DNA from 3 places in the Methylobacterium sp. 37f genome. Region 3 is predicted to be linked to each of the others. Evidence: predicted binding sites of a transcription regulator. Region 3 holds the regulator's gene; each other region holds the start of a gene.
What was found. The regulator PhoB, encoded in region 3, activates phosphate uptake and scavenging genes when phosphate is short. The targets are predictions, from matches to a motif close to TGTCATNNANCTGTCAT.

Region 1: a site for PhoB is predicted at 2,405-2,421, ahead of J7U37_RS04090 (UDP-2,3-diacylglucosamine diphosphatase). Genes of this name have one in related genera too.
Region 2: a site for PhoB is predicted at 2,936-2,952, ahead of J7U37_RS11280 (RNA degradosome polyphosphate kinase). Genes of this name have one in related genera too.

Annotation. Positions count from the first base shown of each region.
Region 1 is NZ_JAGHKN010000004.1:67,355-72,308, reverse strand. Features, by position in the region: gene J7U37_RS04100 (D-2-hydroxyacid dehydrogenase) at 1-546, opposite strand, end outside; gene J7U37_RS04095 (aminotransferase class V-fold PLP-dependent enzyme) at 676-1,884, opposite strand; gene J7U37_RS04090 (UDP-2,3-diacylglucosamine diphosphatase) at 2,470-3,291, shown strand; gene J7U37_RS04085 (glycosyltransferase family 1 protein) at 3,288-4,367, shown strand; gene J7U37_RS04080 (ribonuclease HII) at 4,438-4,954, shown strand, end outside.
Region 2 is NZ_JAGHKN010000013.1:100,822-105,775, reverse strand. Features, by position in the region: gene purM (phosphoribosylformylglycinamidine cyclo-ligase) at 1-730, opposite strand, end outside; gene J7U37_RS11290 (AI-2E family transporter) at 1,008-2,099, shown strand; gene J7U37_RS11285 (hypothetical protein) at 2,106-2,870, shown strand; gene J7U37_RS11280 (RNA degradosome polyphosphate kinase) at 3,159-4,954, shown strand, end outside.
Region 3 is NZ_JAGHKN010000003.1:163,590-168,543, forward strand. Features, by position in the region: gene J7U37_RS03420 (SDR family oxidoreductase) at 72-878, shown strand; gene J7U37_RS03425 (matrixin family metalloprotease) at 1,073-2,032, shown strand; gene phoB (phosphate regulon transcriptional regulator PhoB) at 2,052-2,756, opposite strand; gene phoU (phosphate signaling complex protein PhoU) at 2,780-3,505, opposite strand; gene pstB (phosphate ABC transporter ATP-binding protein PstB) at 3,599-4,417, opposite strand; gene pstA (phosphate ABC transporter permease PstA) at 4,473-4,954, opposite strand, start outside.

The sequences.
Region 1 (4,954 bases), on a different contig from region 3:
CTCCTGGGGGAACACGTCGTAGGCGATGACCGTCATGCCGAGGGCTTCGGCCCGCTTGGCGATGGACTTGCCGAGGGCGCCGTAGCCGACGATGCCCAGGGTCGAGCCGGCGATGTCGTGGATCGGGTAGTCGAAGTAGCAGAACTGGGTCGATTTCGCCCAATCGCCCCGGCGCACCGAGTTGGCATAGGGCACGATGGCCCGGCGCAGCGCGAACATCAGGCCGATGACGTGCTCGGGCACGGTGTTGAAGGCATAGCCGCGGATGTTGACGACGGTGATGCCCTGGGCCTTGGTGGCCTCCTTGTCGACCACGTCGGTTCCGGTGGCGGCGACCGCGATCAACTTGAGGTCGGGAAGCTGCTTCAGGGTGTCGGCCCGCATCGGGACCTTGTTGATCAGGGCGATCTCGGCGCCCTTCAAGCGCTCGACGATCTCTTCCGGCGTCCAGGTCGACTCGTACTCGACGTACTCGTGCGGGAAGTTGAATTCACGGACCTTGGCGTCCAGGGACTCGCGGTCGAGGAACACGATCTTCTTCGTCATGGAATCCTCTGGCCGATCCGGCCAAGTCTCGGATAGGGCGCGTCACCGCTTGGGCACGTCACCGATAGGGTCGCGGGTGTGACCGGGATGGGCGAACCCATCCCGGTCGCGTGTCGGGCTTCGAGAAGCTCAGGCCTTGTGGAGCGGGTTCTCGCGCAGGTAGCTCGACGCGGCGGCGACGCCGGAGCCGGGCTGGACCTTCATGCCATGGTCGAGCATCGACATCTCGGCACCCGCGATGGCACCCAGCAGCGACAGCTCGTTCATGTCACCGACGTGGCCGATGCGGAACACCTTGCCGGCCACCTGGCTCAGACCGGCGCCCAGCGCCAGGTTGTAGCGCACGTAGGCGTGCTTGATGATCGCGGCGGCGTCGACGCCCTCCGGCACCAGGATGGCGGTGACCGTGTCGGAGTTCCACTTGGGCTCCTTGGCGCAGGTCTTCAGGCCCCAGGCCGCCACGGCCTGGCGGGTCGCCTCACCGAGCACGTGGTGGCGGTGATAGACGTTCTCCAGGCCTTCCTCGTTGAGGCAGGCCAGGGCCTCGCGCAGGCCGTAGAGCAGCGGCAGCGACGGGGTGTAGGGGAAGTAGCCCGACGGGTTCTGCTTCTGGTGGTCGGCCCAGTCGAAGTACACGTGCGCGAGGCGGTCGTTCTGGCCCGACGAGGTGTCGGCGGCCTTGAGCGCCTTCTGGCTGACGCAGATCACGCCGAGGCCGGCGGGGAGCATCAGGCCCTTCTGCGAGCCGGCGATGGCGCAATCGACCTTCCACTCGTCCATCTTGAAGGGGAGCGAGCCGATCGAGGACACGCCGTCGACGAACAGCAGGGCCGGGTGGCCGGCGGCGTCGATCGCCTTGCGCACGGCGCCGATATCGCTGGTGACGCCGGTCGCCGTCTCGTTATGGACGACCATGACGGCCTTGATCTCGTGGTTCTTGTCGGCGCGCAGGGCCTCGCCGATCCGCTCCGGGCTCGCACCCGTGCCCCACTCCTCGTCCTGGACGATGACTTCCAGGCCGAGGCGCTGGGCCATGTCGATCCAGAGGTGGCTGAACTGGCCGAAGCGGGCGGCCAGGACCTTGTCGCCGCGCGACAGGGTGTTCGACAGGGCGGATTCCCAGATGCCGGTGCCGGAGGCCGGGAACAGGAAGATGGTGCCCTCGGTCGAACCGTAGACGGCCTTCGTGTCCTGGAAGAGCGGCTTGGTCAGCGAGGGGAAGTCCACCGAACGGTGATCCTCGGACTGCACCATCATCGCGCGCATCACGCGATCCGGGATGTTCGTCGGGCCCGGGACGAACAGGTGGTTCCGGCCGGGACGTCGCGTTGCCGCCATGATGTTTCTCCGCTTTCTCTTCGTCTCCGCAGGCATTCACCTGCGGCATGCAAGGTTCTGGATGGTTTGAACGAACCGCGCGGCTCTGTCCCGAGACGTCCGGGACTAGGCCGACGCGGCCGCCGATGTGCCGGATTGTGGGACGAGCCCGCCGGCGTTCGGGACCCGGTCGCGCGCCGTGCGGACGGATGAGCCGGCCGGAGTTCGACCTCCGACATCCTCCGTCCCGCGCGCCACCGAATGCCTCACGCCTCTTCTCCATGGGCCGGGTCGCACGCTGGATATGCGCGCGCCGCTGGGCCGTTTCAGCGTCGTCGTCCCCGGGAACGGCACCCTTGATTTGCCTCGATGGGCTCCGGCCATGCGTTTTCGAACGCCGCCCGGTGGGGCACCTTGCGGAGGACTATGCCCGCCTTCGCGGGGAAAGGAAAACCCGAAATACTTACTTCCAAATCAAAATTTTTTTCGTGGAAGAAGGGCTTACGTCGCGTTGCGGTACCCTCGCCGACGCACGGGTCGGCGTCATCAAACTGATACGGGAATCCGGTTTGGCTCGCCACATCTGAGGCTGTCCCGGAGGCGAGCGTGGGCGAAGATACCGAGACGACCCGCGTCCGGACCTTGTTTCTGTCGGACATGCATCTCGGCACCAAGGGCTGTCAGGCCGATCTGTTGCTCGAATTCCTGCGCGATTACGATGCGGACGAGATCTATCTTGTTGGGGACATCGTCGACGGCTGGCAGCTCAAGTCGGGCTGGTACTGGCCCCAGAGCCACAACGACGTGGTGCAGAAGTTGATGCGCAAGGTGCGCAAGGGCTCCACCCTGGTCTACGTGCCGGGCAACCACGACGAATTCCTGCGCGACTACATCGGCATGACCTTCGGGGGCATCGAGGTCGCCGACCAGCGCCTGCATGTGGCCGCCGACGGCAAGCGCTACCTCGTCATCCACGGCGACCAGTTCGACATGGTGGTGCGCCACGCCAAGTGGCTCGCCTTCCTGGGCGACGGCGCCTACACCTTCGCGCTGTTCATCAACACCTACGTCAACACCGCGCGCCGGCGCCTCGGACTCGCCTACTGGTCGCTCTCGGCCTGGGCCAAGCTCAAGGTGAAGAATGCGGTCAACTTCATCGGCAAGTTCGAGGAATTGCTGAGCGCCGAAGCCCGGCGCGTTGGGGCTGACGGGGTCATCTGCGGCCACATCCATCACGCCGCCAACCGCCAGATCAACGGGCTGACCTACCTGAACACCGGCGACTGGGTCGAATCCTGCACCGCCATCGTCGAGCATTACGACGGCACCATGGAGGTGTTGCACTACCCGAGCCTGCTGCGCGCCCGCGCCGCCCGCGCCGATCTGGTCGGGCATCCCCGCCCCGACGGAGCCCGGGCCGTCGCGTGAGACTCCTCATCGCCACGGATGCCTGGCACCCGCAGGTCAATGGCGTCGTCCGCTCCCTGGAGAACATGGCGGCGGCCGGCGCGGCTTTCGGCTTCGAGACCGTGTTCCTGACGCATCAGGACTTCGCCTCCGTGCCGCTGCCCGGATATCGGGAGATCCGGCTGGCCTACGCCACCAAGCGCCACGTCGCGCGGCTGTGGGACGATCTGCGCCCGACCCATGTGCATATCTCGACCGAGGGCACGGTCGGCTACGCCACCCGCCGCTACTGCCTCGCCCATTGCCGGCCGTTCACCACGAGCTATCACACCCGCTTCCCCGAATACCTCTCCGCGCGCGCGCCCGTGCCGGAGGCCTGGAGCTACGCCTGGCTGCGCCGGTTCCACGGAGCCTCGAACGGCACGATGGTGTCGACCCCCTCCCTGGAACGCGACCTCGACGCGCGCGGCTTCACCAAGCTGATGCGCTGGACGCGCGGCGTCGACACCGACCTGTTCCAGCCCCGGCCGACGAATGCGCCGGAACCGGCCGATCTCGCCGGGCTGCCCCGACCGATCTTCCTCTCGGTCGGTCGCCTCGCGGTCGAGAAGAACCTGGAGGCCTTCCTGCGCCTCGACCTGCCCGGCACCAAGGTCGTGATCGGGGACGGTCCGGATCGGGCGCGCCTCGCCGCCATCGATCCGGGCGCGCGCTTCCTCGGGACCCGGACCGGCGCCGACCTCGCCGCCCTCTATGCCGGCGCCGACGTCTTCGTCTTCCCGAGCCTAACCGACACCTTCGGCATCGTGCTCCTCGAAGCCCTGGCCTGCGGGGTGCCGGTGGCCGCCTATCCGGTGACGGGGCCCCTCGACGTCATCGGCGGTTCCGGCGCCGGCATCCTCGACCACGATCTGCGGGCAGCGGCTATGGCGGCCCTGGACCTGCCGCGGGCGCGGTGCCGCGCGGAGGCCCTGCGCTATACGTGGGCGGAGAGCGCGCGCCAGTTCTACGACAACATCGCCGTCGCGCACGGCACCGTACCGGCGCGCCGGCCAGCCCTGGAAACTCAGGCGGAAGCGGCGATCCATCTCGGTTGAGGCGTGGACGGGTTGCCGTGGCCGGGCTAGGGACGGGCCAACAGGCCCCCTGTGCACGGATCTTGCCGCGATGCCGCCGTTCGACCCGCTTCTGGCGGCGACCTATCCAGCCGTGATCGGATGCGACGAGGTGGGGCGCGGGGCCTTGTGCGGCCCCGTCGTGGTCGCGGCCGTGTGGTTTCGGCCCGACGCCCTCCCCCCCGACCTCCTGGCACGCCTCGACGACAGCAAGCGCCTGAAGGCGGCCGAACGGGAGGCGTTGACGCCGCTGATCCGCCGCCATGCCCGCGTCGCCGTGGCCGCGGGCTCCCGCGCCCTCGTGGATCGCATCAATGTCCGCGGCGCCACCCTCGACGCCATGCGGCGGGCCGTCCTGGCCCTGCAACTCGATGCGCCGGTCTGGGTCGACGGCCGCGACCCGGTTCCGGGCCTCGCCTTGCCCTGCCGCGCCTTGCCCTGCCGCGCCGTCGTTGGAGGCGACCGGCTCGTGCCGCAGATCGCCGCCGCCTCGATCGTCGCCAAGACCCTGCGCGATGCGCTAATGCGGCGCCTCGCCGGGCGCTATCCGGATTACGGCTGGGCCAGCA
Region 2 (4,954 bases), on a different contig from region 3:
TCCGCAGGGCCGCCAGCAGCGGCTTCACGTAGATCTGGGTCGGCTCCAGCAGCGCCTCGCCCAGCGTCCGGGTGGGCTCGAAGGGGGCGGGATCGTCGTAGGACAGGCCGCTCTTCTCGACGATGCGGCGCACCAGCGAGAAACCGTTGGAATGCACGCCCGAGGAGGGCAGGCCCAGTACCACGTCGCCCGGAACGATGTTGCCGCGCGGCAGCAGGGTTCCGCGTTCGGCCGCGCCTACGCTGAAGCCTGCGAGATCGTAGTCGGCGCCGTCGTAGAGACCCGGCATTTCCGCGGTCTCGCCGCCGATCAGGGCGCAGCCGGCAATCCGGCAGCCGGCCGCGATGCCACGCACGATGTCGGCGCCCACTCCCGGTACCAGCTTGGCGGTTGCGAAATAGTCGAGGAAGAACAGCGGTTCGGCACCCTGCACGATGATGTCGTTGACGCACATCGCCACAAGGTCGATGCCGATGGTGTCGTGCCGATTGGTCTCGATGGCAATCTTCACCTTGGTGCCGACGCCGTCATTGGCCGCCACAAGAATCGGGTCCTTGAAGCCGGCGGCCTTGAGGTCGAACAGGCCACCGAAGCCGCCGATCTCGGCATCCGCCCCCGGCCGGCGGGTAGCACGTACCAGCGGCTTGATCGTCTCGACCATGGCGTTGCCGGCGTCGATATCGACGCCGGCTGCCGCGTAGGTCATTCCGTTACTGGGCTCGCCGGTCATCCGCACCGCTCTCTGCAAATCCGTGTTGGGCGACCTCTAACCGCTCGCGCGCGGGTTCGCGAGTCCATCGTATCCCAGGACAGCCGTATCCCAGGACAGCCGTATCCCAGGACAGCCGTATCCCAGGACAGCCGTGCCGCTGGTATACCAATCTTGTGTTCTGTCTTGCGTCGCTCAGGGGCGTACAAGGTTTCCATCCCTTTCGCACCACAGCCTTGACCGTGTTGCCCCGGGTTCCCACTGTTGGGCATGGAACGACGTGAACGGGGAACGGCCGATGCGCGGCAGGGCGATGATTGGGCTGACGGCCCTCGTGGGCCTCGCCCTGCTGCTGTACCTGCTGGCCGACGTGATGCTGCCGTTCGTAGCCGGTCTGGCGCTGGCCTATCTTCTCGATCCGATCGCTGATCGACTGGAGCGCCTGGGACTTGGCCGACTCTCCGCCTCCCTCCTCATCCTGGCGATGTTTGTGGTCGGCCTCGTCGTCGTGCTGCTCCTCGTCGTGCCGCTTGCCGCCAACCAGGTCTCCGCCCTCGTGGCGACCCTGCCCGGCATGGTCTCGCGCCTTCAGGGCATTCTGGCCGAGCGGGCCGGCCCACTTCTGCAGCGGGTCGGTGGCGCCGACGTGCTGAGCGACCTACAATCGCAGGTCGGCACTCTGGTGGGGCAGGGGGGGACTTGGTTCCTGACCTTCCTGAAATCGCTGTGGTCGGGCAGCCAAGCGCTGATTTCAATCGCGTCGCTCCTGGTGGTGACCCCGGTGGTGGCCTTCTACCTTCTCGTTGACTGGGACCGCATGGTGGCGTCCGTCGACGGCTGGGTGCCCCCGCGCCACCGTCCAGTCGTGCGACGCCTCGGACGCGAGATCGACGGGGCGGTGACGGGTTTCGTGCGCGGACAGACCCTGGTTTGTCTCATCCTCGGCACCTTCTACGCCGTCGGCCTGTTCGCCGTTGGATTGAATTTCGGCGTCTTGATCGGGCTGATCGCGGGCTTCCTGACCTTCATCCCGTATGTGGGGACGCTGACCGGCTTCCTCCTCTCGGTCGGCGTCGCCCTGGCTCAGTTCTGGCCGGGTTCCGACTGGCTTCATATCGGCCTCACCATTGGGGTATTCGTGGTGGGGCAGTTCCTCGAGGGCAACATCATCTCGCCGAAGCTGGTGGGGGAATCGGTTGGCCTGCATCCGGTCTGGCTGATGTTCGCGCTGCTTGCCTTCGGCTCGCTGTTCGGCTTCCTCGGACTCCTGCTGGCGGTCCCTGTCGCGGCTTCCATCGGAGTTCTGGTCCGGTTCGTCCTGGAGCGTTACCTCCAGAGCCCGCTCTACTATGCCGACGCTCCCGCGCTCCTGTCCAAACCCGATCGCTAGATGGCAATCCGCGAAAACGTCCCTCCGAAGCAACTCGCCTTCGACCTGCCGGCGGACCCGCGCTACGGCCGCGAAGACTTCCTCGTCGGCCCGGCCAACGAGGCCGCCTATGCGCTGGTCGAGGCCTGGCCGAACTGGCCCCACCCCGTATGCTTGCTCTCCGGACCGCCGGGGAGCGGCAAGAGCCATCTCGCCTCGATTTGGGCGACCCGCTCGCATGCCTGGACGGCACAGGCCTCCGAGATCACTGCGGAGACGGTCCCACGCTTCCTCTCCAACGGCGCCCTGGTGGTCGAAGACATCGACCGGGCCGGCCCGCGCGACGAAGCGGCCCTGTTCCACCTGCTCAATCTCGCCCGCGAAAGAGCCTGTCCGGTCCTGATCACCTCCGCGACCTCGGTGGAGGCCCTGGGGCTGACCACGGCGGATCTGCGCTCACGGCTGCGCCTTGCGCCCAGCGCCATGATCCTGCCTCCCGACGACGCCCTCCTGCGAGCGGTTCTGGTCAAGCTGTTCGTAGACCGCCAACTCGTCGTTGACCTTGCGATCGTCGAGGCTCTCGCGCTCCGCATCGACCGCTCCCTCGGCCGCGCCCGGGAAGTCGTCACCGCCCTGGATCGCGACGCCCTGAGCCGGGGCCGGCGCATCACCAAGCCCCTGGCCCTGGCCGTGCTGGAGCGCCTCGGCTACGGCGCGGGTGAAGCCGACGACGACGAGGCATACGACAATCCAGCCGCCGAGGGCGAAGCCGACAGCGAAGCCCCCATCTGAATGCGAGAATGCGGCTCTCATCGACAGGAGCGACGGTCCTGAGCCCTCCTGGCAGCACCAGTGATTGTCATTAAACTGTGAAAAACGGCAGCCTTGCCCATGCTAGGAAGCCGATCCCGCGACGAAGGAGAAAGACTCTTGGGCGACATGGACTCGGACGCAACCGCACGGGACACCGGCATCCCGGACGCCGAAATCCCGAGGGGCACCGAGAGCCGCGCGCGACCGGCCCGCCCTGCTGCTCGGCGAAGCGCCCCCGCTTCGGCAGCCAGACCACCCCAGGAGAAGATGGCCCCCAAAGAGACGCGGGTCGCGCCGGCGCCCGCCCCGGAGGCATTGCCGGATGCGGACCTCGATCTGCCGGCTGCCGAAGCAGGGACGGCCTCCGCCGAGGCAATCCCGGGCTCCGAGGCCCGCGATTCCGTGCGTGAAGCCGGCCTCGCTCTGCGCCACTCGCCCGAGCGTTTCGTCAATCGCGAACTCTCGTGGCTGCAGTTCAATCGCCGTGTGCTCGAGGAGGCTTCGAACACCAACCACCCATTGCTGGAGCAGGTGCGCTTCCTGTCGATCTCGGCCAACAATCTGGACGAGTTCTTCATGGTGCGCGTCGCCGGCCTGCATGATCAGGTCCGCGCGGGACTGGTGCTGCCCTCGCAGGATGGGCTGACGCCGTCGGAGCAACTGGCCCGTGTCGGTTCCGAAGTCTCGCGCCTCGCCCTCGATCAGCAGACCCGATGGCGCGAACTGCGCCGCGACCTGCTCGGCGTCGGTATCGAATTGGTGGAGCCCGCCGGTCTGACGCAGGAACATAAAGCGTGGCTGGAAGACTACTTCCTCAATCACGTCTTTCCGGTGCTGACGCCCCTCGCCATCGATCCGGCCCATCCGTTCCCGTTCATTCCGAATCTCGGCTCCACCATCGCGTTGATGCTGGTGCGTCCCCGCGATGGCCGGACCCTGCGGGCTCTCATTCGTCTTCCGGCGGTGCTCGACCGCTTCGTGCGCCTCCCTGACGCGGAGAACGATGCCACCGCGCGCTTCATCGCCATCGAGCAGGTCATCGTCCTGTTCACCGGACGGCTGTTCCCGGGCTATTCGCTGCGGGGACAGGGCGCTTTCCGGGTGATCCGCGATTCGGACCTCGAGATCGAGGAGGAGGCAGAGGACCTCGTCCTGCATTTCGAGACCGCGCTGAAGCAGCGCCGCCGCGGCGTGGTCATCCGTCTCGAGGTCGAGGCCGGCATGCCCGAGGACCTGCGGGCTTTCGTCGCCGACGAGTTGGAGATCAGCACCGATGCGGTGATCTTCGTGGAGGGCATGCTGGCTCTCAACGAACTGTCCCAGATCGTCGGGATCGACCGGCCGGACCTGAAGTTCAAGTCCTACAATCCGCGCTTTCCCGAGCGCATTCGCGAGAGCGGAGGCGACGTCTTCGCGGCGATCCGACAGAAGGACTTCATCGTCCATCACCCCTACGAATCCTTCGACGCGGTAGTGCAGTTCCTGGCTCAGGCGGCTCGTGACCCGAACGTGGTGGCGATCAAGCAGACGCTCTATCGCACCTCCTCGAATTCACCGATCGTCGCCGCTCTGGCAGAGGCCGCCGAACTCGGCAAATCGGTGACTGCCCTCGTCGAGCTGAAGGCCCGCTTCGACGAAGAGGCCAACATCCGTTGGGCGCGCAACCTAGAAAAGGCCGGTGCTCAGGTGGTGTTCGGCTTCATCGAGCTGAAGACCCACGCCAAGCTGTCGATGGTGGTGCGCCGCGAGGGGGATCGCCTCGTGACCTACTGCCATGTCGGCACCGGCAACTATCACCCGATCACGGCGCGCATTTACACCGACCTGTCCTTCTTCACCGCCGACCCAGCAGTGGCTCGTGATGTCAGCCGCATCTTCAATTTCATCACCGGCTACGCCGAGCCCGCGGAGCTCGAGCGGATGTCGGTTTCACCGCTGACCCTGAAACCGCGCCTTCTCGAGAACATCGAGGCGGAGGTGGCCCACGCCAAGGCGGGGCGCCCGGCGGCGATCTGGATCAAGTGCAACTCGCTGGTCGACCAACAGATCATCGACGCGCTCTA
Region 3 (4,954 bases):
GCCGATGGCGTGATCGCACCAGGGCCGTTCCGGCGCGTTGACCCGGTGCCAGCTCCACCGAGGACAACACCATGCAACTCGACCTGTCGGGCAAGCGCGCCCTCGTCAGCGGTTCCACCACCGGCATCGGCTACGCCATCGCCAAGGCCCTGGCGGAGCTCGGCGCGACGGTGGCGATCAACGGGCGCACCCAGGATCGCGTGCGCGACGCCGTCGAGCGCCTCAAGCGCGAGACCGGCAAGGCGACCTTCATCGGCGCGCCGGGCGACGTCTCCACCCCGGACGGGGCCGCGCGCGTGGTCGCGGGGCTGCCGGACATCGACATCCTGGTCAACAACACCGGCATCTTCGAGCCGAAGCCGTTCTTCGACATTCCGGACGAGGACTGGCACCGCTTCTTCGAGACCAACGTGATGAGCGGCGTGCGCCTGTCGCGCGCCTACACGCCGGGCATGGTCCAGCGCGGTTGGGGCCGGGTTGTCTTCATCTCCAGCGAATCCGGCGTGAACATCCCGGTGGAGATGGTCCATTACGGCATGACCAAGACGGCCCAGCTCGCCGTGGCGCGCGGCCTCGCCGAGACCGTGTCCGGCTCCGGCGTGACCGTGAACAGCGTGCTGCCGGGACCGACCCTGTCCGAGGGCGTCGCGGACTTCATGAAGAGCATGGCCAAGGACGACGGACGCGGCGGCGACGTCGACCTCGATGCCGCCGGCCGCGCCTTCGTGGCCGAGCATCGCCCGACCTCGCTGATCGGCCGCCTCGCCACCGTCGACGAAGTCGCCAGCATGGTGGCCTACATCTGCAGCCCGGCCGCCAGCGCCACCAGCGGGGCGGCCCTCCGGGTCGATGGCGGCGTGGTGCGCAGCATCGTGTGACGCCCAAGTCACAGGGAGCCGAGCACTCGATTGAGAAGGGCCGGGATCGAAAAGGATTGAAAAAAGCGCGGTGTCATTAACGATTTGGTCATCCTTCCATTCGAGGTTCCCGGGCCGATGGGAGGATGCAGATGGGAGATTACGCGCTCGAGGGACCGCGCTGGGGCCGAGGTCCGGCGGGGACAGGCGGCGGCATGGTCACCTGGGCTCTCGACGCAACGATTCCCGCGAGCTTCGTCGGCGTCATCCAGGCCGCCTTCGCCGCCTGGTCGAGCTATGCCGACATCGCCTTCCAGCAGGTCGTGTCGACGGTCGAATCCGATATCGATCTCACCCTGAATAGCATCGACGGTCTCGGCAAGGTCGTCGGGAATGCGACCTATTCCTATAGCGGACAGCGCCTTCAATCCGTGACCGTCGCCTTCGACAGTGGAGAAGGATGGCACACGGCGAAGGGCCGCGTCGTCAGCAATCAGAACGTCGATCTTTCCGCCGTCGCCCTTCACGAGATCGGGCATGCGATCGGGCTCGACCACTACAATGCCAAGCCGGAGGTGATGAACGCCATCCTGGATCCCACCATCTCCAGCCTCGCGGCCGGCGACATCGCGGGCGTCCAGGCGCTGTACGGCGCTCGCAGCGCCCCGATTCAGGCAGCACCGCCCGCCCTGGTCGTGCAGGCCGAGGTCACGGCCGTGCACCGTTTCTACGACACCAAGACCGGGGACCATTTCTACACCACGAGCGGCGCCGAGAAGGCGCAGATCCTGCAGACCCTGCCGTGGTTCACCTACGAGGGAACCCCGTGGGCGACCCCGAGCCAGGGGGCCGACACCATCGACGTGTTCCGGTTCTTCGACACCGGCACGACCGCGCATTTCTTCACGACCAGCGTCGGCGAGCGCGACCAGATCATCAAGACCAACCCGTCCTACAAATACGAGGGCGTCGCGTTCGAGGCCTACGCGGATGCCAGCGCGCCCGGCACCGTGACGCTGGAGCGGTTCTTCAACACCAAGACCGGCCAGCATCACTTCGCCGGCAATGCCGAGGAGGCCGCCGGCATCAACCAGGGCGCTGCCGGTGCGGGCTGGATCGACGAGGGCAAGGGCTTCACCGTGCACGCGCCCAGCGACGGCATGCTGTTCGCCTGACTGCGTGGTAACGGCCGCCCTACTCGCCCTCTGCCTCGAACATCTCGTCGAAGGAATAGCCCGAGCCGCGCACGGTGCGGATCGGGTCGCTCTGGCGCGGACGGTTCAGGGCCTTGCGCAGGCGGCCGACATGGACGTCGACGGTGCGCTCGTCGATGTAGACGTCGTGGCCCCAGACCCCGTCGAGGAGCTGCTCGCGGGAAAACACCCGGCCGGGGCTCTGCATCAGGAACTCGAGCAGCTTGAACTCGGTCGGCCCGAGATGGATCTCGCGGCCCTCGCGGCGAATGCGGTGGCTGACCCGGTCGAGCTCGATGTCGCCGGCCACCAGCAGGTTGGCCACGTGGGCGGGCTTGGCCCGACGCAGCAGCGCGCGCACCCGCGCCAGCAGTTCCGGCACCGAGAACGGCTTGACGATGTAGTCGTCGGCGCCCGTGCCGAGACCGCGGATGCGGTCGCCCTCCTCGCCGCGCGCCGTGAGCATGATCACCGGCAGGCGCTCGGTCTCGCGCCGGGCCCGGATGCGGCGGCACAGCTCGATGCCCGACAGGGCCGGCAGCATCCAGTCGAGCAGGACAAGGTCGGGGACCTGCTCCTGCAGGCGCAGGTCCGCCTCGTCGCCGCGCGCGGCGGAATCGACGATGAAGCCCTCGGCCTCGAGGTTGTAACGGAGGAGGAGGGTCAGGGCCTCCTCGTCCTCGACGATCAGGATACGCGTACTCATCGTGCGCTTTCGATCAGGCGGAATCAGGCCGCGCCGGGCATGTCCACCGTGGCGTAGTTGGACGCGTCGTTCTTGGGCCGCTCCCGCTCCGCCAGCAGGTTCTCGCCGGTGACCAGGTAGTGGATCGTCTCGGCGATGTTGGTGGTGTGATCGCCGATGCGCTCGATGTTCTTGGCCACGAACAGCAGGTGGGTACAGAACGAGATGTTGCGCGGGTCCTCCATCATGTAGGTCAGGAGTTCGCGGAACAGCGAGTTGTAGAGCGCGTCGATGGCGTCGTCGCGCTCCCAGACGTCGAGCGCCGCCTTGATGTCGCGGCTGGCATAGGCGTCGAGCACGTCCTTGAGCTGCTCCTGCACGAGGTCGCTCATGTGCTGGACGCCGATGACGATCTTCTGCGGCTGGATCTGGTCGGCGATGGCCACGACGCGCTTGGCGACGTTCTTGGCGAGATCGCCGATGCGCTCGATATCGTTCGAGACTCGGATCGCCGTCACCGTCTCGCGCAGGTCGATGGCCAGCGGCTGGCGCCGGGCGATCAGCAGGATCGCCCGCTCCTCGATCTCGCGCTGAAGGGTGTCGAGGCGGGTATCGGCCGCGATGACGGCCTGAGCTAGGGGAGAGTCGCGGCGCACCAGGGCCTCGCCGGCCTCGGTCATCATCTTCTCGGCGATGCCGCCCATCTCGGAGATCGAGCGGCGCAGGTTCTCAAGATCCGTGTCGTAGGATTTGACGATGTGGTCGGGCATGGGTCGCACTCCTCGGTCGGGCCCGCCTGTCCGGTGCCCGCCACGGCATGGGATCTGGCATGGGTTCTGGCATGGGGTCTGGCGTGGACCGGATCAGCCGAAGCGGCCGGTGATGTAGTCCTGGGTCTGGCGCTTCTCCGGATTCATGAAGATGCGCGTGGTGGGTCCGAACTCCACCAGTTCGCCGAGATACATGAAGGCGGTGAACTGCGAGATGCGCGCCGCCTGCTGCATGTTGTGGGTCACGATGACGATGGTGAATTCCGAGCGCAGCTGCTCGATCAGCTCCTCGATGCGACCGGTCGAGATCGGGTCGAGGGCCGAGGTCGGCTCGTCGAACAGGATCACCTCCGGGCGCTGGGCCACGGTGCGGGCGATGCAGAGGCGCTGCTGCTGACCGCCGGAGAGGCCCATGCCGGATTGCTTGAGCTTGTCCTTGACCTCGTCCCAGAGGGCGGCCTTGCGGAGCGATTCCTCGACGCGCACGTCGAGGTCGGCCTTGGGCAGCTTCTCGTAGAGGCGCAGGCCGAAGGCGACGTTGTCGTAGATCGACATCGGGAAGGGCGTCGGCTTCTGGAACACCATGCCGATGCGCGAGCGCAGCTCGTTCAGGTCGACGTTGGAATCCAGCACGTTCTGGCCGTCGAGGAGGATTTCGCCCTCCGCCCGCTGGTCCGGATACAGGCTGTAGATGCGGTTGAAGGTGCGCAGCAGGGTCGACTTCCCGCAGCCGGACGGGCCGATCAGCGCCGTCACCTGGCGGTCGTGGAAGTTGAGGTTGACCGACTTCAGGCCGTGGAAGCTGCCGTAATAGAAGTTCAGGTCCTTGACGGCGATGCGGATCGGCGAGGTCTCGTCGGCCTTGTGGCGTCCGGTGAGCTGCGCGGAGGTGATCCCGGGGGCGGCGTTCATCGGTTCAGCATCCTGTCGAGCGAAGGGGAGGAAGCGGGAGGCGGGGCGCTGGAGGTCAGCGCGACCGCTCGGTCTTGATGACGAACCGGGCCACGATCGACAGGGCGAGGATCGTGACCGTGATCAGGAGGGCGCCGGCCCAGGCGAGCTGCTGCCAGTTCTGGTAGGGCGAGAGCGCGAACTGGTAGATCATCACCGGAAGGTTCGGGACGCCGCCCATCAAGTTGGGGGAGAACCAGCTGTTGTTGTTGAGCGCCGTGAACAGGAGCGGCGCCGTCTCGCCGGCGATGCGGGCGAGCGCCAGGATGATGCCGGTGACGATGCCGGCGCTGGCCCCGCGCCAGGTGATGCTCTTGATCACGATGGAGGGCGGCGCGCCGAGCGCCGCGCCGGCTTCGCGCAGGGTCGAGGGCACGAGGCGCAGCATGTCCTCGGTGGTGCGCACGATGACCGGGGTGGCGATGATGGCGAGCGCCACGGCGCCGGCCCAGCCCGAATAGGAGCCCATCGGGCGCACCATCAGGGTGTAGACGAACA